Regions from separate parts of the Streptomyces sp. NPDC004539 genome, predicted to be linked through region 2. Evidence: riboswitches for the same ligand, from Rfam matches in the RefSeq annotation. Region 2 holds a riboswitch; each other region holds the start of a gene.

The links. Region 2 has a riboswitch for S-adenosylmethionine ahead of thrC (threonine synthase). Riboswitches for the same ligand answer to the same signal wherever they lie in the genome.
Region 1: it holds a riboswitch for S-adenosylmethionine, as region 2 does, so the genes downstream of both, ABZX85_RS29430 (aminotransferase class V-fold PLP-dependent enzyme) here and thrC (threonine synthase) in region 2, are expected to answer to the same signal.
Region 3: it holds a riboswitch for S-adenosylmethionine, as region 2 does, so the genes downstream of both, ABZX85_RS14460 (ABC transporter substrate-binding protein) here and thrC (threonine synthase) in region 2, are expected to answer to the same signal.

The regions. Positions count from the first base shown of each region.
Region 1 covers NZ_JBEXLS010000016.1:31,684-42,013, reverse strand. The annotation lists gene ABZX85_RS29440 (rhomboid family intramembrane serine protease) at 1-565, shown strand, start outside; gene ABZX85_RS29435 (Lrp/AsnC ligand binding domain-containing protein) at 562-843, shown strand; gene ABZX85_RS29430 (aminotransferase class V-fold PLP-dependent enzyme) at 851-2,197, opposite strand; SAM riboswitch class IV at 2,321-2,437, opposite strand; gene trpD (anthranilate phosphoribosyltransferase) at 2,545-3,609, opposite strand; gene ABZX85_RS29420 (cytochrome bc complex cytochrome b subunit) at 3,743-5,383, opposite strand; gene ABZX85_RS29415 (Rieske 2Fe-2S domain-containing protein) at 5,380-6,438, opposite strand; gene ABZX85_RS29410 (c-type cytochrome) at 6,435-7,247, opposite strand; gene ABZX85_RS29405 (heme-copper oxidase subunit III) at 7,328-7,948, opposite strand; gene ABZX85_RS29400 (hypothetical protein) at 8,114-8,515, shown strand; gene ABZX85_RS29395 (Ig-like domain-containing protein) at 8,600-9,862, opposite strand; gene ABZX85_RS29390 (cytochrome c oxidase subunit 4) at 10,015-10,330, opposite strand, start outside.
Region 2 covers NZ_JBEXLS010000039.1:12,647-22,976, reverse strand. The annotation lists gene ABZX85_RS45765 (cold-shock protein) at 1-142, opposite strand, end outside; gene ABZX85_RS45760 (MoaD/ThiS family protein) at 609-884, opposite strand; gene thrC (threonine synthase) at 881-2,158, opposite strand; SAM riboswitch class I at 2,176-2,323, opposite strand; gene ABZX85_RS45750 (glucosyl-3-phosphoglycerate synthase) at 2,489-3,433, shown strand; gene ABZX85_RS45745 (trehalose-6-phosphate synthase) at 3,547-4,920, shown strand; gene otsB (trehalose-phosphatase) at 4,896-5,702, opposite strand; gene ABZX85_RS45735 (DUF3263 domain-containing protein) at 6,102-6,338, opposite strand; gene ABZX85_RS45730 (extracellular solute-binding protein) at 6,359-7,600, opposite strand; gene ABZX85_RS45725 (ROK family protein) at 7,724-8,665, shown strand; gene nagA (N-acetylglucosamine-6-phosphate deacetylase) at 8,665-9,798, shown strand; gene ABZX85_RS45715 (1-phosphofructokinase family hexose kinase) at 9,826-10,330, shown strand, end outside.
Region 3 covers NZ_JBEXLS010000006.1:55,802-66,131, forward strand. The annotation lists gene ABZX85_RS14430 (four-carbon acid sugar kinase family protein) at 1-460, opposite strand, end outside; gene ABZX85_RS14435 (FadR/GntR family transcriptional regulator) at 537-1,229, opposite strand; gene ABZX85_RS14440 (LLM class flavin-dependent oxidoreductase) at 1,354-2,349, opposite strand; gene ABZX85_RS14445 (ABC transporter ATP-binding protein) at 2,346-3,968, opposite strand; gene ABZX85_RS14450 (ABC transporter permease) at 3,965-4,843, opposite strand; gene ABZX85_RS14455 (ABC transporter permease) at 4,840-5,799, opposite strand; gene ABZX85_RS14460 (ABC transporter substrate-binding protein) at 5,801-7,417, opposite strand; SAM riboswitch class IV at 7,717-7,829, opposite strand; gene ABZX85_RS14465 (hypothetical protein) at 7,902-8,480, opposite strand; gene ABZX85_RS14470 (PP2C family protein-serine/threonine phosphatase) at 8,541-9,662, opposite strand; gene ABZX85_RS14475 (methionyl-tRNA formyltransferase) at 9,828-10,330, opposite strand, start outside.

The DNA of each region.
Region 1 (10,330 bases), on a different contig from region 2:
CTACCACCGCTGGGGCGTCGTGCCCGCGGAGCTCTTCGAGGGGTCGCCGCGGGCCGCGCTCACCCCGCTGACCGCGCTGTTCGTGCACGGCGGGTGGGTCCATCTGCTCGGCAACATGCTCTTCCTCTACGTCTTCGGGGCGATGACCGAGGAACGCATGGGCCGCGTCGAGTTCACCCTCTTCTACCTGGGCTGCGGCTGCCTCGCCCTGCTGGGGTACGCCGCCGCGAACGCGTCCTCCGCACAGTCCCTCGTCGGGGCGTCCGGAGCGATCTCGGCCGTCCTCGGCGCCTTCCTCTACCTCTTCCCCCGGGCGCGCGTCACCAGTCTCCTGCCCTTCCTCTTCTTCCTCCCCCTGCGCTTCCCCGCCTGGCTGGTCCTCCCCTTCTGGGCCGCCCTCCAGTGGATCGCCGCGGGCCAGGCCACCGCCGGCCCCGGAGTCGCCTACCTCGCCCACGTCATCGGGTTCACGCTCGGGTTCTTGTACGCGTGGGCGCGATTCACCCGTACGACTACAGTTGGGGCCGCCCCTGTACCCGTCGTCGAGGGAGAGAAGCAGCCGTGATCACCGCGATCGTCCTGATCAAGACCAGCGTGGACCGGATTCCGGAGATCGCCGAGGAGATCGCCTCCCTGGAGAGCGTGAGCGAGGTGTTCTCGGTGACCGGGACGTACGACCTCGTCGCCATGGTCCGGGTACGGGAGCACGAGGACCTGGCGGACGTGATCCCGGGCCGGATCAGCAAGATCCCCGGGGTGGAGGCGACGGACACGCACGTCGCGTTCCGGACGTACTCGCAGCACGACCTGGAGGCCGCGTTCGCGATCGGCCTCGACTCCTGAGCGTCTCCTAGGCGGCGGCCGGCACGCAGCGGCCGTTCTCCGTGCGGTACGTCAGCTTCGCCCCCTGCGTCACCAGTTCACGCACGGCCGTGACGAACCGGTCGACGTGCTCGTCGGGCGTGCCGGCGCCGAAGCTCACGCGGATCGCGTTGAGGGAGGCCGCCTCGCCGCACTCCCCCGCCTCGGTCGCCGTCGCGCCCAGGAGGTGGTTGACGAGGGGGTGGGCGCAGAAGAGGCCGTCGCGGACGCCGATGCCGTACTCGGCGGAGAGCGCGGCGGCGAAGTGGGAGCTGTTCCAGCCGTCCACGACGAAGGAGAGGACGCCGACGCGGGGGGCGTCGTCGCCGAACAGGGACAGGACGCGGACCTGGGGGACGTCCGCCAGACCCTCGCGGACCTTGGCGATCAGGTGGCGCTCGCGGGCGACGAGGTTGCCGAAGCCCTCCTCCGTGAGCGCCTTGCAGGCCGAGGCGATCGCGTAGGCGCCGATCACGTTCGGGGAGCCGGCCTCGTGCCGGGCGGCGTTCTCGTGCCACTCGACCTCGACCGAGCCGTCCGCCGCGCGGCTCACCTTACGGCTGGCGCCGCCGCCCGCGAGGTACGGCTCGGCGGCGTGCAGCCAGTCCGTGCGGCCCGCGAGGACGCCCGCGCCGAACGGGGCGTACAGCTTGTGGCCGGAGAAGGCGACCCAGTCGACGTCCAGGTCCCGCACCGACACGGGGTGGTGGGGGGCGAGCTGGGCGGCGTCCAGGACGATGCGGGCGCCGTGCGCGTGGGCGGTCGCCGCGAGCTCGCGGATCGGCCAGAGTTCGCCGGTGACGTTCGAGGCGCCGGTCACGCAGAAGAGGGCGGGGGCGGTCGTGTCGCGCTCCGACAGGGCCCGGCCGAGGGTCGCCACCGCCTCCTCGGGGGTGCGGGGGGCGTCCAGGTAGGTGACGTCCGTGTGCTGCCAGGGGAGCAGGGAGGCGTGGTGCTCCGTCTCGAAGACGTACACCTGGCAGTTGGCGGGGACCGTGCGGGCCAGGAGGTTCAGGGAGTCCGTCGTCGAGCGGGTGAAGACCAGCTCGTCGTCCTCGCGGCAGTCCAGGAACTCCGCGACGGTCTTGCGGGCGGCCTCGAAGAGGTCGGTGGAGAGCTGGGAGAGGTAGCCGGCGCCGCGGTGGACGCTGCCGTAGTACGGGGCGTACGCGGCGACGTCGTCCCAGACGCGCTGGAGCGCGGGGGCGCTGGCCGCGTAGTCGAGGGCCGCGTAGGTGACCTCGCCGCCGGTGACCAGGGGGACGGTGACATCTCGGCCCAGAACGCTCAGGGGGGCACAAACCGGCTGGGTGGAGGCAAGGGTGGTGACAGACATGGGGAACTCCCGTGAGGCAGGAAGGAAAGAGAAAAGGGGCGCGCGGAAGGGGGCTCTTCGGCCCTATCGCATTCGCTTGCTCACGGAAGGCTCCTCGACGACCAGGACCCCCGGTGTCAGGAGGGTCCGCGCTTGCCGTGGACCTCGCTGCCCACGGCCTGGTCTTCACCCGGGGCACCCCGCCACGGACGGAGGGTTGCCGGACAGTCGGCCGGGGCCTCATGACTGTCACTCATGACCTGGTACAGAAAGTAGATGAGGTGATCGCGGGGACGCAAGTCATGTCCGGATCGCGGGACACCCGCACGGAGGGAGAAGCGGCTCGCACCGCTCCTCCCTCCCGATCCCTACTTGTTCGTCGCCTCCACCCAGCGCTCCAGCGTCCTCTTCGCCTCGCCCGAGTCGATCGACTCCGCCGCCCTCGCCATGCCCTCGCGGAGCTGTTCGGCCAGCGTCCCCGTGCCCGGGTTCAGTGCCACCAGGGCCGCCGCCGAGTTCAGCAGGACCGCGTCCCGTACCGGGCCCTTCTCGCCGGTGAGGAGCTTGCGGGCGACCTCGGCGTTGTAGGAGGGGTCGGCGCCGCGGAGGGCCTCGACGGGGACGAGGTCGAGACCGACGTCCCTGGGGTCGAACCGTTCCTCCGTGACCTTGCCGTCGCCGACGATCCAGACCCGGGACGTCGAGGTCGTCGTCAGCTCGTCCAGGCCGTCGTCCCCCCGGAAGACCAGGGAGGAGTTGCCGCGGTCGGCGAGGACGCCGGCGATCATCGGGGCCATGCGGGGGTCGGCGACACCCACCGCCTGGGACTTCACCCGGGCCGGGTTCGTCAGCGGACCCAGCGCGTTGAAGACCGTGCGGATGCCCAACTGGCCGCGGGCGGCGGCGACATGACGCAGCGCCGGGTGGAACTTGACGGCGAAGCAGAACGTGATGCCCGCCTCCTCGGCGACCTCGGCGACCCGCCTGGGGGTCAGTTCGAGGTTGACGCCCAGCTTCTCCAGGACGTCGGAGGCGCCGGACGACGAGGAGGCCGCGCGGTTGCCGTGCTTGACGACCTTCGCGCCGGTCCCGGCGACGACAAGCGCGGACATCGTGGAGATGTTGACGGTCTTGGCGCCGTCCCCGCCCGTCCCGACGATGTCGACCGTACGGCCGGACACCTCGATCGTGTTGGCGTGCTCGTACATCGCCCGGACGACCCCGGTGATCTCCTCGACCGTCTCGCCCTTGGCCCGCAACGCCACCACGAACCCGGCGATCTGCGCGTCCGTCGCCTCGCCGCGCATGATGCGGTCCATCGCCCAGGCGGTCGCGTCGGCGCTCTGGTCGTGCCCGGACAGCAGGGCGTTCAGCACGGAGGGCCAGGAACGGCCCGCCGCGGTGTCGCCTCCAGCGGGGGTCACAGCGCTCATACGGCCGCTCCAGGATGTCGTACGGAAAGTGTGGGCCCACCCTATCCAGCGGCGGCACATGCCGAAGGACCCCGTCCAGGAATCGGGCGGGGTCCTTCTGTGGCGACGTCCCGGGGTCTACCCGGGGGCGGGATCAGTGGTGGCCGTGGCCGCTCGTGATCTCCTTGTACTCCTCGGCGGTCGGCTTGGCGATCTGGCTGTCCTCGCCGTAGTACGACTCGCTGAGCTTGGCGCGGAGCTTCTCCGTGCTCTTGACCTTGCGCTGGACACCGTTCTCGTCGGTGGTGGCGCCGATCGCGACGGGCTCGTACTGCTCGTGCGCGGTGAGCGTGTGCAGCTGCTCCTGGCTGAGCGGCTCGTGGATCTCGATGAACTCACCGTGCGGCAGCCGCTTGATCGTGCCGGTCTCGCGGCCGTGCAGCACCTTGTCCTTGTCACGGCGCTGGAGGCCGATGCAGATCCGCTTGGTCACGATGAACGCGAGGACCGGCAGGACGAAGAAGCCGATCCGGACGAACCAGGTGATCGCGTTGATGGAGAGGTGGAAGTGGGTGGCCCAGAGGTCGTTCCCACCGCCGACCAGCATCACGAAGTACGCGGTCAGCCAGGCCACACCGAACCCGGTCCGGGTCGGGGTGTTGCGCGGCCGGTCCAGGATGTGGTGTTCGCGCTTGTCGCCGGTGACCCAGGCTTCGATGAAGGGGTAGACGGCGATGGCGACGAGCACCAGCGGGAAGACCACGATCGGGATGAACACGCCCAGGACGAGCGTGTGGCCCGCGAAGTTGATCTCCCAGCCCGGCATCACCCGGACCAGACCCTCGGCGAAGCCCATGTACCAGTCCGGCTGGGCGCCCGTGGACACCTGGTCGGGACGGTAGGGGCCGAGCGCCCAGATCGGGTTGATCTGCGCCACGGCCGCGATGACCGCGATGACGCCGAACACCAGGAAGAAGAAGCCGCCGGCCTTCGCCATGTACACGGGCAGCAGGGGCATGCCGACGACGTTGTTGTTCGTCTTGCCGGGACCCGCGAACTGCGTGTGCTTGTGGTAGAAGACCAGGATCAGGTGGGCGACCATCAGGCCGAGCATGATGCCCGGCAGCAGCAGGATGTGGACCGAGTAGAAGCGGGCCACGAAGTCGCCGCCGGGGAACTCCCCGCCGAAGATGAAGAACGACAGGTACGTGCCGACCACGGGGATCGACAGCAGCACACCCTCGATGAACCGCACACCGGTACCCGACAGCAGGTCGTCGGGGAGCGAGTAGCCGGTGAAGCCGGTGAACAGCGACAGCACCAGCAGCAGCCAGCCGAACAGCCAGTTGACCTCGCGCGGCTTGCGGAACGCGCCCGTGAAGAAGACGCGCATCATGTGGATCATCATCGCGGCGACGAAGATCAGCGCCGCCCAGTGGTGGATCTGCCGGATCAGCAGACCGCCGCGCACCTCGAACGAGATGTGCATGGTCGAGGCGAACGCCTCACTCATCAGCTGTCCCTGGAGCGGGACGTAACTGCCGTGGTACTCCACCTCGTTCATCGACGGGTGGAAGAACAGCGTCAGATACACACCCGTGAGGATGATGATGATGAAGCTGTACATGCAGATCTCGCCCAGCATGAACGACCAGTGGTCGGGGAAGATCTTGCGCATGTTGGCCTTGGCGAGGGAGTAGATCCCGAGCCGGCCGTCGGCCCAGTCGGCGACACGCTCGCCGGCCGGTGCCTTCCCGCGTTCGCGGGACTCCTCTTTGCTGGTCGTGGTGCTCATCCGCGCTCCCAGAACGAAGGACCGACGGGCTCGTCGAAGTCGCCGAGCGCTTCAAGGTAGCCCTCGTCGTTGACGCCGATGCGCAGCTGCGGCAGGGCGTGGCCGGCGGGGCCGAAGATCACCCGGGCGCCGTCGGAGAGGTCGAAGGTGGACTGGTGGCAGGGGCAGAGCGCGTGGTGCGTCTGCTGCTCGTACAGCGAGATCGGGCAACCGACGTGGGTGCAGATCTTCGAGTAGGCCACGATGCCGTCGTGCGACCATTCGAGCTCGCGCTTGTCCTTGATGTTCTCCGGCTGAATCCGGATGATCATCAGGGCCGCCTTGGCGATCTCGACCTGGAAGTCGTGGTCGTGCTCCTCCAGCCCCTCGGGCTTGGCGAAGGTCAGCGAACCGACGGCGACGTCCTCGGGACGCAGCGGCTCGTTCGTGTTCATGTTGACGAGCAGCTTGCCCTTGGCCCACAGCGTGGTGCGGAGCTTGGTGCCGGGCAGCGGGCCGAGGTCGCGCAGCAGGACGACGCCGGAGAGCGGGAACATGGCCAGCGCGCCGAACATCGTGTTGCGGATCAGCTTGCGGCGGCCGAGCGCCGACTCCTTGGCGCCCTGCTTGAAGTCGGCCAGGACCTTGGCCTTGACCTCCGGGGACGCCTCGATCGGGTGACGCTCGTCGGCGATCTCCTCGTCGGACATCAGGGTGCGGGCCCAGTGGACCGCGCCCGCGCCGATGGAGAACAGCGCGATGCCGAGGGTCACGCCCAGCGCGAAGTTCAGCGCGTTGAGGTGGCCGATCGGGAACACGAAGATCGACTTGTCGTGCGGGATCGTCACGTAGGACGCGATGAAGCCGACGGTCGCCAGCATCGAGACCGTGAACAGGAAGGCGACGGTGCGCTCGGACCGCTTGGCGGCCCGCTCGTCGATGTCCTGGATGCGGTGCTCGTGGGGCGGGAGGCCCGGGTCGGCGAACGGGTGCTGCTCGTCCGCGCGGTCGACCGTGCCGTGCGCGTGGTCCTGCTCTGCGGGCAGGCTCTCTTCTGGAATGTCTTGGGTACTCATGACTTCTTGGCCTTTGCGGTCCGAGCGGCGACCCAGACGGCGACCGCGACGAGCGCGCCGAGGCCGAAGATCCAGGCGAACAGGCCCTCGCTGACCGGGCCGAGGCCGCCCAGCTCCAGCCCGCCGGGGTTCACGGTCTCGTCACCGTTGACCGCGTTCAGGTACGCGATGATGTCCTTCTTGTTCTGCACCGACATCGTTCCGTCACCGAAGGACGGCATGTTCTGCGGGCCGGTCTGCATGGCCTCGTAGATGTGCTTCGGGTCCACGCCGTCCAGCGTCGGCGCGAACTTGCCCTTCGTCAGGGCACCGCCCTTGCCGGTGAAGTTGTGGCACTGCGCGCAGTTGGTGCGGAACAGTTCGCCGCCCTTGGCGATGTCGGCGCCGTCGGGGCCGTACTCGGCCTTCGTCGGGATCGACGGGCCGGCGCCCAGGGAGGAGATGTACGCGGCCAGCTGGTCGATCTGGGCCTGCGTGTAGATGACCTTCTTCCGGGGCACCTGGGCGCCCTGGGAGGTCGCGGCCGGCATCCGGCCGGTGCCGACCTGGAAGTCGACCGCGGCGGCGCCGACGCCGACCAGGCTCGGACCGTCGGAGGAGCCCTGACCGCCGGTGCCGTGGCAGCTGGCGCAGCCGACGGCGTAGAGCTTCTTCCCCTCCTCGATGGTGAGGGACTGGGCGGTTTCGTCAGCCTTCGCCGTGCTCGCGGGCGCGAACATGGCGTACAGCCCCCCCGTGCACGCCAGCGCGAGGAGTAGGACGACGAGCGCCGCCATGGGATGGCGTCGTCGTGCGGAGAGCTTTTTCACGGATTTCCCCGGTGTCAGGATCTTCGGCGTCGATGCTTCTGGGATGTGCGTTGCTATAACGCGGGCGGGACCGGCCCCGGTTACTTGATCATGTAGATCGTCGCGAACAGGCCGATCCAGACGACATCGACGAAGTGCCAGTAGTAGGACACGACGATCGCGGCGGTCGCCTGCTCGTGCGTGAACCTCTTGGCCGCGTAGGTACGGCCGAGTACGAAGAGGAAGGCGATCAGACCGCCCGTCACGTGCATTCCGTGGAAGCCGGTGGTCAGGTAGAACACCGAGCCGTACGGGTCGGACGAGAGCGAGAGGCCCTCGTGCTTGACCAGCTCGGTGTACTCGTAGATCTGGCCGCCGATGAAGATCGCGCCCATCACGAACGTGATGATGAACCAGCCCCGGAGCTTCTTCACGTCACCGCGCTCGGCGGCGAAGACGCCGAGCTGGCACGTGAGGGAGGAGAGCACCAGGATCGTGGTGTTGGTCGCCGAGAACGGGAAGTTCAGGGACGACGCCATCTCCTTCCAGTGATCCGGTCCGGTCACCGATCGGAGGGTGAAGTACATCGCGAAGAGGGCCGCGAAGAACATCAGCTCGGATGCCAACCAGATGATGGTTCCGACGCTGGTGAGGTTCGGCCGGTTGACCGACGGGTGCGCGTGCCCGGTTTCTGCTGTCGTTGCTGTCGCCACGACCGACATTATGTCGGTCGCTTATCCCGCCCTCACTCCGGGGGGTGCCGTTCGGAGTGTCACTGCCGCCGAACCGGTGTTGACGTGGTGTTCATCGGGGTGTGTCCGGGAGTAGCATCCGGCCCGATGGGCCTTTCCGTACGACGCCAGTGTCGCCGAAGTCACGGAGGAACGATGCAGCCGACCGCCACGGTGCTGGTCTACAGCGACGACGCGAACACCCGGGAGCAGGTGAGGCTGGCGACCGGGCGCAGGCCCGCGCCTGACACTCCGTTGGTGAGCTTCGTGGAATGCGCAACGCATGCGGCGGTTGTGCGGGAGTTGGACAAGGGCGGGATCGATGTCGTGATCCTTGATGGTGAGGCCGTGCCCATGGGGGGGATGGGGCTCTGCCGTCAGTTGAAGGACGAGATCTTCAACTGCCCGCCCGTGCTGATTCTGATGGGGCGGCCCCAGGACGCCTGGCTGGCCACGTGGAGCCGTGCGGATGCCGCTGTGACGCTTCCGGTGGAGCCGGTGGAGTTCGCGGGGGCGCTTGCCGCTCTGCTGCGTCTGGAGAGGCTTCAGAGCGCCTAGGGGGGTGGGGGTTACGGGGGTGCGCGACTGATTCGCCATCGTGGCTTGTCGCGCAGTTCCCCGCGCCCCTAAAGGACAAAAGCCCTACACCGCCGTCGGCTGCAACCTTGACGTGTCCTCCGGCGACTCACTCTTCGTCGTCAACGCGCTGCCCTCCTGCCACTTCTTCCAGGTGACGTTCCAGTCGCCGAAGCCGTTGCCGAAGGGTTCCATGTCGTCGCCGTAGCTGTTGACGACCTTGACGACGTCGCCCTCGCGGATGTTTTCGAAGAACCAGGCGGCGTTGCCGGTGCTCATGCCGGTGCAGCCGTGGGAGACGTTGGCGGAGCCCTGGGAGTCGACGGACCAGGGGGCGGCGTGGACGTACTCGCCGGACCAGGTGACGCGGGTGGCGTAGTAGACGGGGAGGTCGTAGCCCTCTGAGGAGCCGGCGGAGATGCCTACCGTCGTGCCGCGCATGCGGACGTAGTACTCCTTGCCCAGCACGACCTTGACGCCGTTTCGGGTCTCGAAGCCCGGTTTGCCGGTGGTGACGGGGATGGAGTTGATCTCCTCGCCGTTCTTGTAGACGGTCATCCAGTGGGACGAGGCGTCCGTGACGGCGACGACCTTGTCGCCGATCTTGAGGTTCAGGTCCTTGGTCTTCGTGCCCCACAGCCGGTCGCCGATCTTGATGCCGTCGAGGTAGCTGTGGGCGCGGATCTTCGCCTGGGCGGGCCAGTACTCCTTGGGCCGGTAGTGGAGTTCCTTGCTGTCGACCCAGTGCCAGGCGCCGGGCACGGAGGGCGTGGAGTCGACCTTGAGGGCCCGCTCGACGACGGCGCGCTGCGCGGGGTCCTTCACCGGCTGGCTGAGCTTCGCGGTGACGGGCTGGCCGACCCCGTACGTCCCCGCGTCGGGACCGAAGGTGACGTCGAGCCGCTTCTTGGAGACCGGCGCGCCCGTGTCGAAGGTGAGGACCCGGCGGCCGGGGGCGCCGTCGTCGTCCTCGGTGCTCACGCGGACCGTGTAGTGGGCGTTCGCGGCGAGCGGCTCGGTGGAGTGCCACCGGCGCCCGTCGGCGGCGAGTTCGCCCGCCACGAAGCGTCCTGTGGCGTCCACGGCGGTCACGTCGGTGAGCGGCCCCTCGGAGTCCTTGACGGTGATCTCCAGCGGCTTGTCGGGGTCCGCCTTGCGCCCGCCGTCCGGCAGCCCGGCGAACACGACCTGGTCGGTCGCGTCGAACGGCCGTGAGGCGAGGGGGTGTCCGCCCGAGCCGCAGGCGGCGGCGCCCGCGACCAGAGCGCTCACCAGCAGGGTGCAGCGGACGACTGTGCGGGGTCGGGGCGTGCGGTTCGGGTGGTTCATGACTTCACGCTAGGAACGCCTCGCCGACGCTGCGCGGTGGATCACCCGGACGAGGGACACGGCGTCCGGCGAACGGGGACGTTCGTTAGGGCGAACGCGTGAGGCCGGACGCTCCTGACGGAGTGTCCGGCCTCGACGGCGCTGTGCCGGTGTTACTGGGTGCGGTTCTCACCGCGGTAGTACTCGAACACCCAGCCCCACAGACCGATCAGGAGCATCGGCGCCGAGAAGTACAGCAGCCACCAGCCGACCGCGACCCCCAGGAAGGCGAGGGCGCCGCCGACGGCCAGGGCGAGCGGCTGCCAGCTGTGCGGGCTGAAGAACCCGATCTCGCCGGCGTCGTCCGCGACGTCCGCTTCCTTGTTGTCCTGTGCGCCCGTGTCGACCCGCTTGGCCGTGAAGCCGAGGTAGAAGCCGATCATGATGCAGAGGCCGAACGTGAGGAAGAGGGCCGTCGTACCGGCCGGC
Region 2 (10,330 bases):
CGACTCGCTGGCCCTCTTCGAGGGTGCGGTAGCCGTCCATCTGAATGGCGCTGTAGTGGACGAAGACGTCCGCACCACCGTCGACCGCGATGAAGCCGTACCCCTTCTCCGCGTTGAACCACTTGACGGTGCCCTGAGCCATGCCTAACTCCCCTATTACTGGCCCTTGCGCAGATCCACACTTCGCGGACCCGGGTCAGACCTCACCCCCCAGCCGATTTGGGGGCGTGCGCCGGAACGCGTCGACCGCGGCCGAATGTATCTGCACAACTGCCCTCTGCAACAGGTCAATCGGACGAGAATTCTGGACGCACTCGATCCGGAATGTGGTGAGAATTCAGGAGAGTTCAGGGCAAGTCGGGCCCGACATATGCCGCAAATGCCACGCAAGAGGCATGCAGTTTGGCTACTTCTTGTCGGGTGTAAGGCAGAAATCAAGGGCGCCCGGCACGTCAAGCGGAAGCGGGTTCCCCAACCCTACCTCCTTCAACCACACAGAATTGCCCCCTCCGCTTCGAAGCAGAGAGGGCAATTCGATGAACAATGAGTAATGTGCATTACTGACGGTTACTACCGGCGAGTAATGACATTAGGTCAACACATACGGGTCAGCCGCCCGCGACCGCCGGGATGATCGAGACGCCGGCGCCGTCAGGGGTCGCCGTCTCCAGCCCCTGCTCGAACCGCACGTCGTCGTCGTTGACGTACACGTTGACGAACCGCCGCAGCTTCCCCTGGTCGTCCAGGACCCGCGCGGAGATCCCCGTGTGGTTCTTCTCCAGGTCCGCGATGACCTCACCGAGGTTCCCGCCCTCGGCGCTCACCTCGGCCTGCCCGCCCGTGTAGGTGCGGAGGATGGTCGGGATACGAACAGTGACGCTCATGCGAGGCCAGCCTCTCGGAAGGAGTCCAGGGTCGGACGGATGGTCGCGGTGAGCCCGGTCCCGGCCACCGCGTCGAGGGTCTTCAGGCCGTCACCGGTGTTCAGCACGACCGTCGTCAGGGACGGGTCGAGCAACCCGTTCTCGATCAGCTTGCGCGTCACCCCGACGGTCACCCCGCCCGCCGTCTCCGCGAAGATCCCCTCGGTCCGCGCGAGCAGCTTGATCGCGTCGACGATCTGCTCGTCGGTGACGTCCTCCACGGCCCCGCCCGTACGCCGCGCGATGTCCAGCACGTACGGCCCGTCCGCCGGGTTCCCGATGGCCAGCGACTTCGCGATGGTGTCCGGCTTCTGCGGCCGTACGACGTCGTGCCCCGCCTTGTACGCGACGGACACCGGGCTGCACCCCTCCGCCTGCGCCCCGAAGATCTTGTACGGCTTGTCCGCGACGAGCCCCAGCTTGATCAGCTCCTGGAGCCCCTTGTCGATCTTCGTGAGCTGCGACCCGGAGGCGATCGGTACGACGAGCTGGTCCGGGAGTTCCCAGCCGAGCTGCTCGCAGATCTCGTACGCCAGCGTCTTGGAGCCCTCGGCGTAGTACGGCCGCAGGTTGACGTTGACGAAGCCCCAGCCCTCGCCCGCAGAGTCGCCGATCAGCTCGGAGCAGAAGCGGTTGACGTCGTCGTAGTTGCCCTCGATGCCGACCAGCTCACCGCCGTACACCGCGGCCATGACGATCTTGCCCTGCTCCAGGTCGTGCGGGATGAAGACGCAGGAGCGGAGCCCGGCGCGGGCGGCGGCGGCGCCGACGGCACCGGCGAGGTTGCCGGTGGAGGAGCAGGAGAGGGTGGTGAAGCCGAAGGCGCGCGCCGCTTCGAGTGCCTGGGCCACCACTCGGTCCTTGAAGGAGTGCGTGGGGTTGCCGGAGTCGTCCTTGACGAACAGCTTGCCCTGGGAGACGCCGAGCGCGGCTGCCAGGTTGTCCGCCTTGACGAGCTTCGTCCAGCCGGGGTTGATGTTCGGCTTCTCGGCGACGTCGGCCGGGACGGGGAGGAGGGGGGCGTAACGCCAGATGTTGGCGGGACCGGCCTCGATACGGGCCCGCAGCTCTTCGGTGTCGTACGCGGAGAAGTCGTACGCGATCTCCAGCGGGCCGAAACACTCTTCGCAGGCGAAGAACGGGCCGAGGGGGACGCGGTGGCCGCATTCGCGACAGCTCAGCGCCGCGGCGGGACCGAGGTCGACGGTGGTCGTGGCGACGGTTTGCACAGCCATGGAGGCGAGGCCCTTTCTCCTCATCTTCCTCACGACGCATCTCGCCGTGAGACGGATTTGGCACCTTCCCTAGCCGGGAGCCTCGCTGCGTGATCACGCACGAGACCGGCTGGAGGGTTGCCGGGGCTTCATCGGGCCGTATCCCTCTGCCCCTCTGGATGAGCGGTATGAAGTTATGAGTGGAGCTGTCCGCCCGGCGCCCCCGACATGCGATGGTCACCAGCGTTGTTCAAGACTGTAACCGAATGCCACGACAGTTGAGATAGTCGTCCGAACCGCGAGATGGATCACACTGGGCAGTGTGATCGTGACAGTGAGGAGCCGCTGACTGTGCTGGAAGAAGTCGAGCGCTGGCTGGCCACCCGCTCCTGGTCGGTGACCGATCGCCCCCTGCACCGGATCATGGCCGCGAAACGCGCGTCCGGTCTGACCGTCTCCGTGGTCCTGCCCGCGCTGAACGAGGAGGAGACCGTCGGGGACATCGTCTCCGTCATCCGCCACGACCTGATGCTCCAGGTCCCCCTCGTCGACGAACTCGTCGTCGTCGACTCCGGCTCCACCGACCGGACCGCCCAGGTCGCCGCGTCCGCCGGCGCGCGGGTCGTCCACCGCGACGCGATCCTCCCCCGCCTGCCCGCCGTCCCCGGCAAGGGCGAGGTCCTCTGGCGCTCCCTGCTCGCCACCACCGGCGACATCGTCTGCTTCATCGACGCCGACCTGCGCGACTTCTCCTCCGACTTCGTCTCGGGCATCGTCGGCCCGCTGCTGACCGATCCGGGGGTGGACCTGGTCAAGGGCATGTACGACCGTCCCCTCGCCGGCGCGGCCGGTCAGGGCGGCCGGGTCACCGAGCTGATGGCGCGCCCCCTGCTGAACATGCACTGGCCCCAACTCGCCGGGTTCGTGCAGCCGTTGGGCGGGGAGTACGCGGCCCGCCGCAGTCTGCTGGAGCAGCTTCCGTTCCCGGTGGGGTACGGGGTGGAGCTGGGGATGCTGGTGGACGCGCTGCATCTGGTGGGGCTGGACGCGCTGGCGCAGGTCGACATCGGGGTCCGCAAGCATCGTCACCAGGACGGGCAGGCGCTGGGGCGGATGTCCGCGGCGATCTACCGGACCGCCCAACTCCGGCTGGCGCGCGGGCACTTGATCCGTCCGGCGCTGACGCAGTTCGAGCGGGGGGAGGACGGCTTCGAGGCGCGGACGTATTCGGTGGACACGGAGGAGAGGCCGCCGATGGTTGAGGTCGCGGAGTACGCGCGGCGGAAGGTGGCGTGAGTGGCTCTCGGGCCGTACCCGGCTAATACTTGGGTACGGCATACCCCCCAGTCCCATGCCACGTATACGTTCCGAACGTTTGAGCAGCGCGGCGCCTGGCTAGGTTCTGGCGTATGACGTTCGGTGCTTCCCGTGTGCTCGTCGCCTCCAACCGGGGGCCCGTCTCGTACTCCGTGGGGGACGACGGCACCCTGCACGCCAAGCGCGGAGGCGGCGGCGTCGTCTCCGGGCTCTCCGCGATCGACCCGGACGCGGGGGCGCTGTGGGTGTGCAGCGCGCTGTCCGACGGGGACCGCGAGGCCGTGCGGCGAGGGGTCGGGGAAGCCGGGACGCGGATGCTCGACATCCCGGCCGACGTGCACGCCGACGCGTACAACGGGATCGCCAACTCCGTGCTCTGGTTCGTGCACCACATGCTGTACCAGACGCCCCTGGAGCCCGTGTTCGACGCGGAGTTCAGGCGGCAGTGGGCGTCGTACGAGGCGTACAACCGGGCGTTCGCGCAGGCGCTCGCGGAGGGGGCCGCCGAGGGGGCGGCCGTGCTGGTGCAGGACTACCACCTGTGTCTCGTGCCCGGGATGCTGCGGGAGCTGCGGCCGGATCTGCGGATCGGGCACTTCTCCCACACGCCCTGGGCGCCGCCGGACTACTTCGCGCTGCTGCCCGACGACATCCGGGCGCAGCTCCTGACGAGCCTGCTCTCCGCCGACCGGCTGGGGTTCCTCACGCAGCGGTGGGCCGACTCCTTCGCCGCGTGCTGTCCCGAGGGGACGGGTACTACGGGTATCGGGGTGCATCCCCTAGGGGCCGACGCGGACTTCCTCCGGGAACGGGCCCATCAGCCCGATGTACGGGACCGGATCGCGTCCCTCCGGGAGGAGATCGGGGAGGGGCGGCTCGCGGTCGTACGGGTCGACCGGACCGAGCTGTCCAAGAACATCGTCCGGGGGCTGCTGGCGTACCGGCATCTCCTCGACACGCACCCCGAGTGGCACGACCGCGTCGTCCATGTCGCCTTCGCGTATCCCTCCCGGCAGGACCTCAAGGTCTACCGGGACTACATGGACGAGGTCCAGCGCGTCGCCGACGAGATCAACTCCGTGTACGGCACGGCCACCTGGACCCCCGTACTCCTCCATCTCAAGGACGACTTCGCGCGGTCCCTCGCGGCGTACCGGCTCGCCGACGTCGCCCTCGTCAACCCCATCCGCGACGGCATGAACCTCGTCGCCAAGGAGGTCCCCGTCGTTTCCGACGACGGTTGCGCGCTGGTCCTTTCGAGGGAGGCGGGGGCGTACTGGGAGCTTCGCGACGACGCCATCACCGTCAACCCCTACGACATCCTGGAGACCGCCGCGGCCCTTCACGAAGCGCTCTCCATGCCGCTGGAGGAGCGGGCCGAGCGGACGAAGCGGCTCGCGTCGGCGGCTACCGCGTTGCCGCCGACGCAGTGGTTCCTGGATCAGCTCAACTCGTTGACCAGCTGATCCAAGAGGGCTACGACGCCGGCCGGGCCGTTCACCGTGAGGTCGGCGCGGGTGGTGAGGGCCGTGACCTCCTTGCTGGCGCTGCATACGAGGATGCCGGGGGTGCCGGTTTCGCGGAGTGTCTCGACCGCGTCGAAGGCGGGGAGGTCGCCGAGGTCGTCGCCGGCGTAGAGGATGGCGGCGGGGGTGGTCTCCTGGGCCAGTTTCTTCAGGGCCGCTCCCTTGTCCGTGCCCGGCGGGCGGATCTCCAGGACCAGTCTGCCCGGTTCGACGAGGAGGGCGTGGCGGGTGGCGAGGGCGGTGATGGGTTGCCGCAGGGTTTCCCACAGGCCCTGCGGGTCCTTCGCGCGGCGTGTGTGTACGGCGACCGCTCGGCCCTTCTCCTCCACCCAGGCGTCCGTGTCGCCCAAGATGGCGGGGAGTTCTCGTCGGACCTCGTCGAGGGCGGGGGGAGTTGGGGGGGCGACGACCTCTCCTGTGCGCTGGTCCCAGCGTTCGGCTCCGTAGTGCCCGAGGACGATCATCCCCTCGATCTCGCCGAATCCCCCGTATCCGACGGCCACTTCAGCGGGCCGACCGGTGATGACGGCGACCCTCACGCCGCGCTCCGCCAGCGCCGCCAGCGCCTCCACCGCGCCCGGGTACGGGCGTGACTTCTCCGGGTCCTCCACGATCGGCGCCAGCGTCCCGTCGAAGTCGAACGCGAGGAGGGAGCGGGCGGGGTGGGCTCGGATCGCGTCGAGGGCTTGTTGGGCTGCGGGGGTGGGGGGGTGGGTAGGCATGGGTTGAGCCTAGGGTGTCGCGTGCGGGTCCGTCGTGGCTTGTCGCGCAGTTCCCCGCGCCCCTGAAAGACCGGGCTGAGCGCCATCGTCAAGGATCATGTCCGCGCGGGGAGCCTCGGCCCCGGAAGGACTTCGGGTGCGGGTCCGCCGTGGCTTGTCGCGCAGTTCCCCGCGCCCCTAAAAACTGGGCTGAGCACCATTGCAGGCGATCACGTCCACGCAGGGAGCCGCAAGGATCACTTCGGCCGCCGGCCGCATGTAACTGATCGCGCCCCGCGGCGGAGCCGCTGTCCCGGGCCCGCGCCTTCGTACGGCGATCAGCCCCGGTCTTTCAGGGGCGCGGGGAACTGCGCGAACGGCCACAGCGGGCCCGCGGACGGGTCTCCTCCGGACCCACCCCTAACGCTCCTCCCGCCTTGACTCCCGGACCCTCCGCAGGCGGTTCACCGTCACCGGGTCGGATTTGAGGGCTCGGGGGTCGTCGAGGAGGGCGTTGAGGAGTTGGTAGTAGTGGACGGGGGAAAGGTTGAGTTCTTCGCGGATGGCTCGTTCTTTGGCGCCGGGGGTGGGGAAGGGGCGGCGTTCGAGGGCGAGGATGGTGAGGGCTTGGGGGGGGAGGTCGGGCGGCAGCGGCATGGGGAGACAGTAGTGCGGGGTTACGACAGTCCGCTTTCCGCGGCCATCGCCTTCGTCTCGAGGGAGCGGAGGATCGATTCCGGGTCGGCGTCGGGGGCGACCGCCGCGCCGATGCCCTGTTTGATCGATGCAGCCACCGTGGACCAGGACGTGCGGCCGGCGGGGTAGAGCTGGGCGAGGGGGAGTTCCTCCAGGAAGGGTTCCAGGGGCCGGTCCGAGGGGGCCGCGGACATGGCGGCGGAGGCGGAGGAGGTCACCGGGAGGAGGTCGTAGGTACGGGAGAAGGTGAGGACGTTCTCCTCGGAGTAGACGAAGTCGAGGAACTCGCCTATCTCGTCCTGGTGGTTGTGCTGCTTGAAGGCGGTCATCCAGTCGGCCACCCCCATCGTCAGCGGCCGGACGCCGGATCGACCCGGCATGGGGACCATGCCGTACCGGACGCCCTTGTCCTGGGCGGCGCGCATGAGGGAGGGGTGGCCGATGAGCATGCCGACGTCGCCGGCGGCGAAGGCCGTGAAGGCGGTGGCGCGGTTGAGTTTCGCGGGGGCCACCGGGCCCGTCAGGCCCTTGTCGACGAGGTTGTCCTTGAGCCAGGTGAAGGTCTGGACGTTCTCGGTGGAGTCGAGGCTGTAGGTCCCGGCGGTGGTGGTGTACCCCCCGCCGCCGCTGAGCATCCACTGCATGGCCTCGGCCTGCGCCTCCTCGGGCCCGAGGGGCAGCGCGTAGGGGTACTTGACGTCGGCCTCCTTCAACTTCTCGGCGGCGGAGGCCAGTTCGTCCCAGGTGGTGGGCGCCGTACGGACACCGGCCCGCTCGAACAACGCCTTGTTGTAGAAGAGGAGCCGCGTGGAGGCCGCGAACGGCATCCCGTACTGCTGCCCCTGCACCTTCCCCGCGTTCCCGAGCTGCGCAACGAAGTCGGCCTGGACGGGGATGGAGAGCAGGTCGCTCGCCGGGTAGAGCCGGTCCTCGGCGGCGTAGTCGGCGTACGACCCGATCTGCGCCATGTCGGGCGCGTCCCCGGCGTCGACCATGGCCTTGACCTTGGCGTCGACGTCGTTCCAGGAGTAGACGCTGACCTCGACGTCGACGTCGGGATGCTTCTTCTCGTACGCCTCGACGAGCGTCGCCCAGTACTTGGTGGAGCTGTTGGCCGCGCTGTCCCCGTAGTCCGCGGCGACGAGTCTGAGGCTCACCCGTCCGGAGTCACCCCCGAGTACCCCGCACCCCCCGACACTCACCGTCAACGCCAACGCGGCCACGGCCCCGACCCAGCCCCTCTGCACCACTGCTGCCCACTCCACATACTTGTCCGATAGTCGGAGTAAGGTCTACACCACCCGAGTGGACTAGACCTCTCCCGGGTCCTCGGCCACACTGTCACCGTGAGACATGTCATCGCCCTCGACGTGGGCGGCACCGCGATGAAGGGCGCCCTGGTCGGCGCGGACGGCGCGCTGCTGCACCGCGACCGCAGGCCCACGGCCCGCGAGCGGGGCACCGAGGCGGTGATCGAGGGCATCCTCGACTTCGCGGCGGACCTCCGGGCGTACGGCGTACGGCAGTTCGGCGAGACCGCCCGCGCGGCGGGCCTCGCCGTCCCCGGCATCATCGACGAGGCGCGCGGCACCGCCGTCTACGCCGCGAACCTCGGCTGGCGCGACACCCCGCTGCGCGATCTCCTCTCGGCCCGTGTCGAGGCGCCGGCCGCGCTCGGGCACGACGTCCGCACCGGCGGTCTCGCGGAGGGCCGCCTCGGCGCCGCCCGGGACACCCCCCGCTTCCTCTTCCTCGCCCTCGGCACCGGTATCGCGGGCGCCATCGGCACCCCCGCCGGCATCGAGGCCGGCGCGCACGGCTCCGCCGGGGAGATCGGCCACGTCGTCGTACGCCCCGACGGCATCCCCTGCCCCTGCGGGCAGCGCGGCTGTCTGGAGCGGTACGCGTCGGCGGCGGCGGTGTCGCAGGCGTGGGCGCGGGCCTGCGGCGACCCCGACGCCGACGCGGCGGACTGCGCGAAGGCGGTGGAGGCGGGCGACCCGACGGCCCGGCAGGTGTGGCGGGAGGCCGTCACCACCCTCGCCGACGGGCTCCTGACCGCCCTCACCCTCCTCGACCCCTCGACGATCGTGATCGGCGGCGGCCTCGCGGAGTCGGGCGACACCCTGTTCACCCCGCTGCGGGAGGCGATCGGCGCGCGGGTGACGTTCCAGCACCTGCCCGGGATCGTCCCGGCGGCCCTCGGCGACACGGCGGGCTGCCTGGGAGCGGGCCTGATGGCATGGGATCTTCTGAAGAAGACGGACGGCACGGAGGAAACGCCCTGATGGCAGCAGAGTCGACGATCCTCACCGGCGCACGCGTGGTCCTCCCTTCGGGGACCGCCGTCCGGGACCTCGCCGTGCACGGCGAGCGCATCACCGCCGCTCCCCCGCCAAACGCCCGGCGCATCGACCTCACCGGCCACCACCTGGTCCCCGGCTTCGTCGACCTGCACAACCACGGCGGCGGCGGAGCCTCCTTCTCCGGCCCGGTCGAGGAGGTCCGCAAGGCGCTGCACACCCACCGCCTGCACGGCACCACCACCCTCGTCGCCTCGACGGTGACGGACGACCTGGACGTCCTCACCCGGCAGGCGGGCGTCCTCAGCGAACTCGCCGAGGACGGGGAGATCGCCGGCATCCACTTCGAGGGCCCGTTCATCTCGCCCTGCCGCAAGGGCGCCCACTCCGAGGCGCTGCTGCGCCACCCGGACCCGGCGGACGTCCGCAAGCTGCTCGACGCGGCGCGCGGACAGGCCCGGATGGTCACCCTGGCCACCGAACTCCCGGGCGGCATCGACTCGGTGCGGCTCCTCGCCGAGCACGGCGTGATCGCCGCGATCGGCCACACGGACGCGACGTACGAGCAGACGCGCGAGGCCATCGACGCGGGGGCGACGGTCGCCACGCACCTCTTCAACGCGATGCCCCCGCTGGGCCACCGCTCCCCCGGCCCGGTCGCCGCGCTCCTCGAAGATCCGCGCGTCACCGTCGAGTTGATCAACGACGGCACCCATCTGCACCCCGCCGCCCTGGAGTTGGCGTTCCGGCTGGCCGGTCCCGAGCGCGTCGCGTTCATCACGGACGCCATGGACGCGGCCGGCGGCGGCGACGGGATCTATCTGCTGGGCCCGCTGGAGGTCGAAGTCACCGACGGGGTCGCCCGGTTGGTGGAGGGCGGCTCGATCGCGGGCTCGACGCTGACGCTGGACCGCGCGTTCAAGCGGGCGGTGACGGTCGACGGCATCCCGGTCGAGGACGCCGTCCAGGCGCTGTGCGTCAACCCGGCCCGCCTGCTGGGGCGTTGGGACGAGATCGGGTCGCTGGAGGCCGGGAAGCTCGCCGACGTCGTCGTCCTGGACGAGAACTTCGACCTCAAAGGCGTGATGAGGCACGGTAGTTGGGTAAGCACGCCGTAGGCGCCGGCGCGGGGGAGGTCGAGGCAGGTGATCCTGACGGTCACGCTCAACACCGCTCTCGACCTCACCTACCGCGTGCCGGGACTGCGTCCCCACACGACCCACCGGGTCACCGACGTCGTCGAACGGCCGGGCGGCAAGGGGCTGAACGTGGCCCGCGTCCTCGCCGCCCTCGGCCACGAGGTGACGGCGACGGGCCTCGTGGGCGGCGCGACGGGCGAGGCCGTACAGGAGCAACTCACCCTGGTCCCGGGGGTGGTCGACGCGCTCGTCCCGATCTCGGGGACCACCCGGCGGACCGTCGCGATCGTCGACACCCACACCGGTGACACGACTCAGCTGAACGAACCGGGCCCGGTCGTCACCGCCGCCGAGTGGACGGCGTTCCTGGAGGTGTACGAGCAACTCCTGGGCTCTGCCTCGGCAGTTGCCCTGTGCGGCAGCCTCCCGCAGGGGGTGCCGGTCGGCGCGTACGCGGGGCTGGTGCGGGCGGCGCGGACGGCGGGCGTGCCGGTGCTGCTGGACACGAGCG
Region 3 (10,330 bases), on a different contig from region 2:
CGGTCAGCCGCCCCGCCTCGATGTAGGCCGGGACCAGTACGACTCCGTCGACTCCCGTCAACTCCTCGGCGAGGACGTCGGTTTCGAGCGGGAAGTGCCCCCGCAGCGTCGAGTCCCCCCGGCTGGCCAGCACGTACGCGACCCCCTCGGCGGCCGACGCCTCGCGCAGCGCCCGCACCACCTCACGGTTGCGTTCGGCGGCCGACTCCCCGGACAGGCTGCGGGTGTTGGTGAGGACGAAGAACGCGGCCGTGTCCTGGCGCAGCGCCCAGCGCAGGTCGTCGACCGACCAGGACGTGAGGACCGGGAGACCGGCGACGGTCTGGGTGCCGGTCGGGTCGTCGTCGAGGACGACCAGCCGGGGCGCCCCGGCGAGACGGGCCGCGACCTCGGCGGCGGACACCTCGCGGACCGGCGGGACACCGGCCAGGACGGTGGACTCAGGGGTGTGCGTGGGCATGGGACATCAGCCTCGTTTCATGGATACGACCCCGGATTCATGGACACGACCCCGCGAGAGCCGGCAGGACCGGTGCTCACCCCTGCTTGATCACATGCGTCCGCAGATCGTCCGCCGTCTGGTTCATGTGCCCGTCCATCGCCGTCCGGGCCTCCTCCGCGCTCCCCGACTCCAGCGCGGCCAGCACCTTCTCGTGATGCGCGATGGCATGCGCCCGGATCTCCGGCACGGCCGACGTCTCCCGCCGCCCCTCCACCAGCAGCGCCCCGAACGGCTCGAACAGCAGCGGCACGAACAGGTTCCCCGACGCCCGCATCACGATGTCGTGGAAGTCGATGTCGGCCTGCACGAATTGCTCGGTGTCGGCGTGCTCGGCGGCCTCCCGCATGAGCTCCAACTGCCGCCGCAGCCCGGCGAGATCCTCCTCCGTACGCCGCGTCGCGGCCAGCTCGCAGGCCCCGTTCTCGATCAGCCGCCGGGCCTCGATCAGCCGCTCCGACAGCGCCCCGCTCGCCGACCGGGAGGCGGCCCGCACCACGGGTTCGAGCGCCGTCCACCGGTCCGGCGGATTGACGTACGTGCCGCGCCCGCGCACCACCCGGACGACGTTCTGCGCGCGCAGCGCCTTCACGGCCTCGCGCACGGTCAGCCGGCTCACCCCGCCGAGCTCGGACAGCTCGCCCTCGGGCGGCAGGGCGCTGTCCGGCGGGTACTGCCCGTCGATGATCGCGGTCAGCAACCGCTCCGCGAGGTCGTCTGCGAGGGACATGGGCGCGTCTTTTCGCTCGGCTCCTACATCAGATGTCAGACGTCTGATGTCTCGGTGCCGGAAACAATGACAGCAGCGACGGGGGCCGTCAATACCGACGACACCAACGGCCCCCGGCGCCGCCTCAGTCGGCGGGCTTCCACCCCAACTCCGGTGCCACCAGGTGCCGTACGTCGTGCAGGATCTGCTCGTACTCCTCCCGCCGGAACTCGTACGGCAGTTCCAGGCGCAGCTCCGACGCCGAGGCCACCACCGGGTCGGCGGCGAGCCGCTCCAGGATCTCCTCCGCCGTCCCGACGACGTCCGGCGCGAACAGGGTCCGCCGCGGACCCTGCGGGGCGAGGGTGCGGGCGTGCCGGCTCTCCGCGTACTTCAGATACCGCGCGCGACCGGCGGCGTCCGCGCTGTCCAGGGGGACGACGACCCGCCCCACGGCCACCCTGGCGCCGGGCTCCGCACGGCGGTACGCGGCGATCAGGTTCGCCTGCGCGGTCACGAAGTCGTCGGTGTCCTCGCCGGTGACGATGTTGCCGGTCAGCAGGTTCAGCCCCTGCTCCCCGGCCCAGCGCGCCGAGCGCAGCGAACCGCCCCCGTACCAGAGCCGGTTCACCAGCCCCGGGCTGTACGGCTGGAGCCGGGGCCGCTGGACGTTGCCGGGGGAGTGGATCACCGTGTCCGCGTCGCCCAGGAACTCGCCGCGCAGGTTCTCGACGACGCGCGCGACACGGCCGTACGACAGGTCGAAGGAGCGCCAGTCGCCGTCGTACACCAGGTCGCCGAGGAGTTCGGCGTGCGGCATGCCCGTGCTGAAGCCGATCTGGAGGCGGCCCTGCGAGAGGACGTCCGCGAGGGAGAGGTCCTCGGCCAGGCGGAACGGGCTCTCGTAGCCGATCGGGATGACGGCCGTGCCGAGTTCGACGCGTTCGGTGCGCTGGCTCGCGGCGGCCAGGAACACCGCCGCCGAACCCACGCCGTGCTCCAGGTGCCGCTGGCGTATCCAGGCGCCGTCGTAGCCCAATGACTCGCCGTACGTGAAGAGTTGGAGCGTCTCCTCCAGGCCCGTGTACGGGTCGTCGTCGGCGAAGTTGCCCGGGGTGAGGAAGGACAGCGAGGTGATCATGCGACGTCCGTTCGTACGTGATGGCCGGGGATCGCCGCGAGCAGCTCACGGGTGTACGCGTGGGCGGGTCGCGCGAACAGGTCGTCCGCCGTGCCCGTCTCGACGACCCGGCCCGACCTCATGACGGCGACCTCGTGCGCGATCTGCCGGACCACGGCCAGGTCGTGCGAGATGAACAGGTACGCCACCCCCGTGTCGGCCTGCAACTCGGCCAGCAGCTCCAGGACTTGGGCCTGCACGGACACGTCCAGCGCGGACACCGGCTCGTCGCACACCACCAGGTCCGGCGAGAGCGCCAAGGCCCGCGCGATCGCGACGCGTTGACGCTGCCCGCCCGACAACTCCGCCGGACGGCGCTCCAGATACGACGCCGGCAGCGCGACCCGCTCCAGCAGCTCCCGGGCCCGCGCCGACCGGGACGCGCGGTCGCCGACCCGGAAGGCCCGCAGCGGTTCCGTGACCGTCTCGCCGATCGTGAACCGGGGGTCCAGGGAGGCGTACGGGTTCTGGTACACGAGCTGCGCCCGGCGCCGCAGTTCGCGTGCCTTCGCGCCGCGTACGGCCGTGACGTCGGCGCCGTCGAAGAGGATCTGTCCGGCCGACGCGTCGGTGAGGCGCAGGGCCAGGCGGGCGGTCGTCGACTTGCCCGAGCCGGACTCGCCGACCAGGGCGAGGGTGCGGCCCCGGTGCAGGGTGAGACTGACGTCGTCCACCGCGCGCAGGGGCGTGCCGCCCGGGAGCCTGAACTCCTTGACGGTGTTGCGGAGTTCGAGGAGCGGGGTGGGTGAGGTGAGCGGTGCCGCGGGGCGCGGGCGGGCCTCGGCGAGGCTCGGGGCGCTCGCCAGCAGGCGCCGGGTGTAGGCGTGCTGAGGGTCCGTCAGGACCTCACGGGTGGGGCCCGATTCGACGACCCTGCCCTCGGACATGACGACCAGCCGCCGGGCCCGGTCGGCGGCCACGCCCAGGTCGTGGGTGACCAGGAGGATCGCCGTGCCCGTCGTCTCCGTGAGGTGCTGGAGGTGGTCGAGGATGACGCGCTGCACCGTCACGTCCAGCGCGCTCGTCGGCTCGTCCGCGACGATCAGCTCCGGGCGGGCGGCGATCGCGATGGCGATCAGGGCGCGCTGGCGCATGCCGCCGGAGAGCTCGTGCGGGTACTGCCGGGCCCGGACCGCCGGGTCGGGCAGACCCGCCTGCGCGAGGACGTCGACCGCCTCGCGCGCCGCCGAACGCCGGGTCGCCAGGCCGTGGATGCGCAGCACCTCCGCGACCTGCTCGCCGATCCGCTTGACCGGGTTCAGCGAGACCGTCGGGTCCTGCGGGACCAGGCCGATCCTGGCACCCCGGATCGTGCGCAGCTCCGGTTCGGAGAGCGCCGTCAGATCGTGCCGGCCGAAGCGGACCGTCCCGGCGTCGATCCGGCCGTTCGCCGCGAGGAGGCGGGTGATCGCGTGCGCGGTGGTGCTCTTGCCGGACCCCGACTCGCCCACCACGGCGGTGATCTCACCGGCCCGGACGTCGAGGTCGACGCCGCGCACGGCGGGGACGCGGTCGCCGGTGCGGGTGCCGTACGAGACGGCAAGGCCGCGGATCTCCAGCAGTGCCTCGGTGGTACTCATGCCTGCCCCCACTCGTCGTCCAGCGCCCGCGCGATCCGGTTCGTCGACAGCACCGCCGCCGCGATCACCACCCCCGGCAGCACCGTCAACCACCATGCGTTCGCGAGGTAGTTGCGTCCGTCGGAGATCAGCGTTCCCCACTCGGGCGCGGGCGGCGGAGCCCCGTACCCGAGGAAGCTCAGCGCGGACACGGCGAGGATCGCGCTGCCCAGTTCGATGGTCGCGAGGACGATCACCGGCCCGGCGGAGTTGGGCACGACATGCCGCCACAGGACGGAGTACCAGCGGGCCCCCGACGCGTGCGCCGCCTCGACGTACACCGCCTGCCGCACCCGCAGCACCTCCGCCCGGGTGACCCGCGCGAAGGGGGCGACGCTCGCGATGCCGACGGCGACCGCGACCTTGACCGTGCCGTAGCCGAGCGCGGTGACCAGGGCCAGCGACAGGAACAGCGCGGGGATCGACAGGAGGACGTCGACGACGCGCATCAGCACGTCGTCCACCCACCGCCCGACGAACCCGGCGAGCAGCCCCAGCACCCCGCCGATCACGAACGCGACCCCGACGGCGACCAGCGTCCCCTTCAGCGACAACTGGGCGCCGTGCACGACCCGCGAGAACACGTCCCGCCCCAACTCGTCCGTACCGAACCAGTGTTGACCGCTCGGCTCGCGGAAGTTCTCCGAAGGCACCCCCTTCAGCGGGTCCTTGGACGTGAACAGGTCCGGCCAGAACGCGGCCAGCACCACCAGCACCACGACCACCGCGGACACGACGAGACCGGGCCGCCGCACCAGGAACCCCACCACACGCCGGCGTTCACGCGCCGGCGCCGGCGGCGCCTCGTCGACCCTCTCCAGCACGGCCTGACTCACGCGGCCACCACCTTCCGGCTCCGAGCGACCACGATCCGCGGATCGAGCAGCGGATAGACGAGGTCGACGACCAGGTTCGCCAGCACGAACACCAGCGCCCCGAACACCACCACCCCCTGCACCAGCGGAATGTCCTGCGTCGAGACGGCGGCGGCCGTCACCCGGCCGAGCCCGTCGCGCGAGAACACCGTCTCGACGACGACGGACCCGGCGACGAGCTGCCCGACCAGCAGCCCCACGACCGTCAGCGCGGGCAGCGACGCGTTGCGCAGCGCGTGCCGCAGATGGACGCGCCACCGCCCGGCCCCCTTCGCGCGGGCCGTCTCCACGTACGCCTGGTCCAGCGCCGTGAGCAGGCTCTTCGCCAGCACCTGCGCGACCAGCGCGCCCGTCGGGACGGCGAGCGTCACGGCGGGCAGCACCAGCCCGTCGAAGCCGTCGTTGCCGAACGCCGGGAACCAGCGCAGCCGGAACGAGAACAGCTCGACGAGGACCAGCCCGACCCAGAACGTCGGCACCGACACCCCGAGCGGCGGCAGCGACAGCAGCGTCTGCCGCAGCCAGCGGGCCCGCGTGTACGTCGCCAGGAACGCCAGCCCGCCCCCGCCGGCCACCGCCAGCAGCAGCGCCAGCGAGGTGAGCTGGAGGGTCTGCGGGAGGGCGTCGGCGATGGTGGCGGAGACCGGGCGGCCGGTGGAGATCGCGTCGCCGAAGTCGCCGCGCACCGCCCGCCCCAGGTAGTCCGCGTACTGCGCCGGGAGCGGCTTGTCGAAGCCGTACTCGTGGCGCAGCGCGGCGAGTTGGGCCGGGTCGATCTGCGCGCTGTCCGTCCCGGCCCCGGCCATCGCCGAGACCGGGTCGCCCGGCAGGTAGTACAGGACGAGGAACGACACGGTGAACGCCGCCCACAGCACGCCGGCCGCCTGGGCGAGCCGGGTGAGCACGTACCGGGTCATGTCAGCCGATCCAGGTGTCGTGGAGCTGGATGCGGCTGGAGGCGTCGAAGGCGAGGGCGTGGACCTTCTTCGCGACGCCGAGCTGGGTCTGGAGCTCGACGACCGGCACGGTGTAGGCGTTGTCGACGATCAGCTTCTGGGCCTGGCCGACGAGTTCCTTGCGCTTCGCGGCGTCGGTGGCCGCCGCCTGCTCGGTGAGGAGGGTGTCCAGCGGGGTGACCGGCAGCCGGTAGATGTTGGCGAGCTTCGTGGAGAACGAGGAGCGCAGGATGTCCGGGTCGGCGCGGGTGATGTTGCCCCACAGGCCGTCGAAGTCACCGGCCTGCTGGACCTGGGCGAGCTGCGCGATCTGGAGCTGCTGGAGGACGATGCCGACACCGACGTCCTTGAGCTGCTGCTGGATCAGCTCCAGGGCGGGCTGGTTGGTCGCCGAGTTCGCGAACCACTTCACCGTCAGGCTCAGCTTCGCGCCGTCCTTCGTGCGGATGCCGTCCCCGCCCGCCTTCCAGCCGGCCGCGTCCAGCAGGGACTTGGCCTTCGCCGCGTCGAACGTGAGCCCCGCGCCCTGGTCGGCGTAGTCGGGCGTCGTGTGCGCGAGGACACTGGTCGCGGGCTGGGTGCCGGTCGGGAAGATCGTCGTCGCGATCTGCTGCCGGTCGATCGCGTACCGGATCGCCTGCCGGACCCGTACGTCCTTCAGGACCGGCCGCGAGTTGTTCAGCGACAGCCCGAACACCACGCCCGGGTTGGCCCGCCGCTGGAGGTTCACGCCTTGCAGCGCCGCCTCGTTGGCCTTGCCGACGCTGCTGATCGCGTCGACCTGACCGGACTGGAGGCTCCCCGCGCGCACGCCCGCCTCGGGGACGACCTTGAAGACCAGCTTGTCGAGGTACGCCTCGCCCTGCTTGCTCCACAGCGACGAACCCCACGCGTACTTGGCCCGCTTGGCCAGCGTGACCGACTGGTTCTGCACGTACTGCGTGAGCGTGAACGGCCCCGAGCCGACGACGCCCTTGCTGCACTTCTCCTGAGGGCTGAGCTTCACGCTCGCCGAGGACTCGATGCCCAGGGAGTGTGTCGAAGTCGCTTGCAGGAACTGGGCGTTGGGCGCCTTGAACGTCACCTTGACGGTCAGTGGGTCGACGACCGTCGTGCTCTCGACGCCGCTCAGATAGCCCTGCGCGAGGGTGCCGAGGGCGCCGAGCTTCGGGACCGCGTCGAAGTTGTCCTTCACGACCTGCGCGGTCAGCGCGGAGCCGTCGCTGAAGGTGACCCCGGGGCGGAGCTGGAACGTGAACTGCCGGGCGTCCGCGCTGACCTGCCAGCTCTTCGCGAGCCACGGCACGATCTCGCCGGTCTTCGGGTCCTGGTCGGTCAGCGAGTCGACGAGCTGGCGTACCGAGTAGATCGTGTCGTTGCTGCCGACCTGCTGCGGGTCGACGCAGCCGGAGTCCGAGCCGACGGCGAAGGTGAGCGTGCCGCCCGAGCGGGGCGTGCTCGCGCCGCCGGCGGTGGTGTCGTCGCCGCCCGAGGAGCAGGCGGCGAGCAGCAGCGAGGAGGTGACGAGCGCGGTGGTCGCCGCGAATCTGGTGGAGCGCAGGGGAAGTTGAGCCGTCACGGGACGGGGTCTCCTGTTCGTGTCACCGCGCGCCGCAGGGCGGACGGGCGCGCGGAGTGATCACCTCCGGGGTGCGTGGGGGTACGGAGGCGTGAAGGAAGAAGGGGGGGAGGGTCAGGCGGTGGCGGAAGACGCGGTCAGCCGCGACACAGAGCGCTGGTACAGCGCTGGAGGTCGATGTGCCACCGCCGCGAGAGACCGGAGAAGGGGGCCGACGCGGCGAGAACGGCGAGGGGGGAACGGAGTTCACTGCGGTGCGGCATACCGGTCCCTCCCGGATCAGGACCCTGTCCGACAGGGTCACGCGCTTGCGGGGTCCTCGACGACCCCGCCGGGCTTTCACCTGGAGCACCCCACCGCGCGGGAGGGTTGCCGGTCAGCGAGCCAGGGCTTGACGCTGACACTCAATGCCGATCACGAGCGTACGGAGTGGGGTCGGCGTCCGTCAACGGAGTGTCGGCGTCCGTCTCGCCCGCTGGACGCCTCAGTTCCGGAAACTGAACCGGAACAACAGGGAGCGGGCGTCCTCCTCGGTCAGGCCGAGCCCCTTCGCGACGGCCTCCCAGGAGAGTTCGTCGGCCCGCACGTTGTACGCCGCCTCCCGTCCCGCCTCGGCGGCGATCCGCTCCAGGGCGGTCACGGCGCGCAGCGCGGCCAGCGGCGCCTGGTCGGCCAAGTCGCCGATGCGCCGGTCGAGTTCGTCGATCGCGGCCTCGACGTCGGCGGGCAGGGGGACCGAGCGGGACTCGACCTCCTCGATGTGCCGGGTCCACTCACGGCGCAGGGCGGAGGTGTCGTAGTCGTAGGGGTGGTGGCGGGGGACCCGGGTCCAGTCCAGGGGGTGGTGGGTGGTGCCGCGCCAGCCGCAGGAGCAGGCGGCGCGCAGATGGCTCGCCTCGGGGGCGCCGAGCGTCCCGTCGTACACCCACCACTCGGTGGACTTGGGGATGTCGGCGCCGCTGCCGACGTCGAAGTAGACCGGGTCCGGCTCGGTGCCGTCCGGCAGGAGGGCGCGCGGCCGGCCCCCGTGCGATGTGCCGAAATCGTCCGTCCGCCACTCCACGACCCCTCCCGAGTCCGTGCCGTCACTGGCACATACCCGCACGGGCGGCGGTCATGACTGTCAGGGGCGGCGCTGTGCGCGGCGGACCGTGAGGACGGCGACGTCGTCGTGCCGGCCGCCGTGTCCGGCGTAGGCGCGGGCGTCGTCGTAGAGGGCCTGGGGGAGGGCGGTGGGGGAGCGGTCGGCGAGGGTGGTCAGGCGCTCGTCGGCCGGGTAGAAGGTGCCGTCGGCGGCGCGGGTCTCGGTGAGGCCGTCGGTGCTCAGGACGAGGGTCGAGTGCGGCGGGAAGCCGAACCAGCCGACGGTGGTCGGCTCGGCGGCGAGCGCGGACAGGCCCAGCGGGACCCCGGAGTCCAGCTGCGGGGAGGTGACCTTGCCGTCGTGCAGCAGATACGGCAGGACGTGCCCGCAGTTGACGGCCTGCACCTCGTCCTCCCGGTCGATGCCGAGGATCAGCGCCGTCACGAACCGCTCGTCCTCACCGGTGTCGGTGGCGTAGGAGTTGTGGCGGACGACGGCGGCGTCCAGCGCGTCGACCAGGGCCGTCAGGGTCGGCTCGCGGTGGGCGGCCTCGCGGAACGCCCCTATCACCGCGAACGCGGCGCCGACCGCGGCGAGGCCCTTGCCCTGGACGTCGCCGATGAGGACGCGGGTGCCCCAGGGGGAGTCGACGACGTCGTAGATGTCACCGCCGACGAGCCGGTCCTCGTGGAGGGGTTCGTACACGCCGTTGACCAGGACGTCGTCCGTGACCAGGGGGAGGGGGTGCAGGATGTGCCGCTGCATCGCGGCGGCCGTCGAGCGCAGCCGGAGCATCTCGTGCTCACGCCGGATGCGGTAGCCGCAGGCGTACGTGGACGCGACGCCCAGCGCAATGGTGATGACCACCATGAGCGTGCGGTCCAGCCAGTGCCCGGCGGGTCCCCGGGCCAGCACCGTCGTACTCACGACCAGCGCCGTCCACGCGGCGACGAACGCGGTCTGGCGTACGGTGCACAGCGCGGCGGCGGCGCCCGGCAGGAACACCAGCAGGCCCAGGAGCAGCACCGCCGAACCGGACAGCTCCCCCAGCGCCTCCACCGACACCGTCACCCCGAGAACGGTCAGCGCGAGCTGGGCGTTCCCCGGCGGCTCGATGGCCTCGAAGGCTTCAACAGGTCTCGTACGGCGGCTACCGGACATCCGAACTCCCGGGCAGGTGATGATCTGGTCATACCGTATGCAGTCCCACCGCGTTACGAAGAATCGCCCCGCCGCCCGGGGAAAGACGATCGCCGCCGCCCCCGACAGGGATCGGGGACGGCGGCGACCGGACGTCGGCCCCGGGACCGTACCGGGGCCGACGGATCAGGGGTGGGTGGTGAGGTAGCCGCCCATGGAGGTGAAGTAGTCGGTGGCCGCCAGCTCCCGGCCGTCCTCGGTGCGGACGCGGGTGATCGCCAGGCCGTGGTTGCCGCCCGTGCGCGCGTCGGCGCCGGCGACGATGACCACGCCGTCGCCCTCGCGGTAGAAGATCCGGCCGGGGGTGCCGCCGTAGCGGGCCTCGGAGACGAAGGAGGCGAGGATCTCCAGGCGCTTGCCCCGGTGGTACGTGAAGGCGCTGGGGTAGGGCGCGGACTGGGCGCGGACCAGGCGCTCCAGGGACTCCGCGGGCCAGTTCCAGTCGATGCGGACGTCGGTCTCCGCGCGCTTGTGGAAGAAGGTCGCCTGGGAGCGGTCCTGCTTCGTGAACTCCGTCCTGCCGGAGGCGATCTCGGCGAGGGCGGCGACCGTGACGGGCGCGATGAGGTCGCACGTCTTGTGGAAGAGGTCGGTGGTGGTGTCGGTGGGGCCGACGGCCACGGACTCCT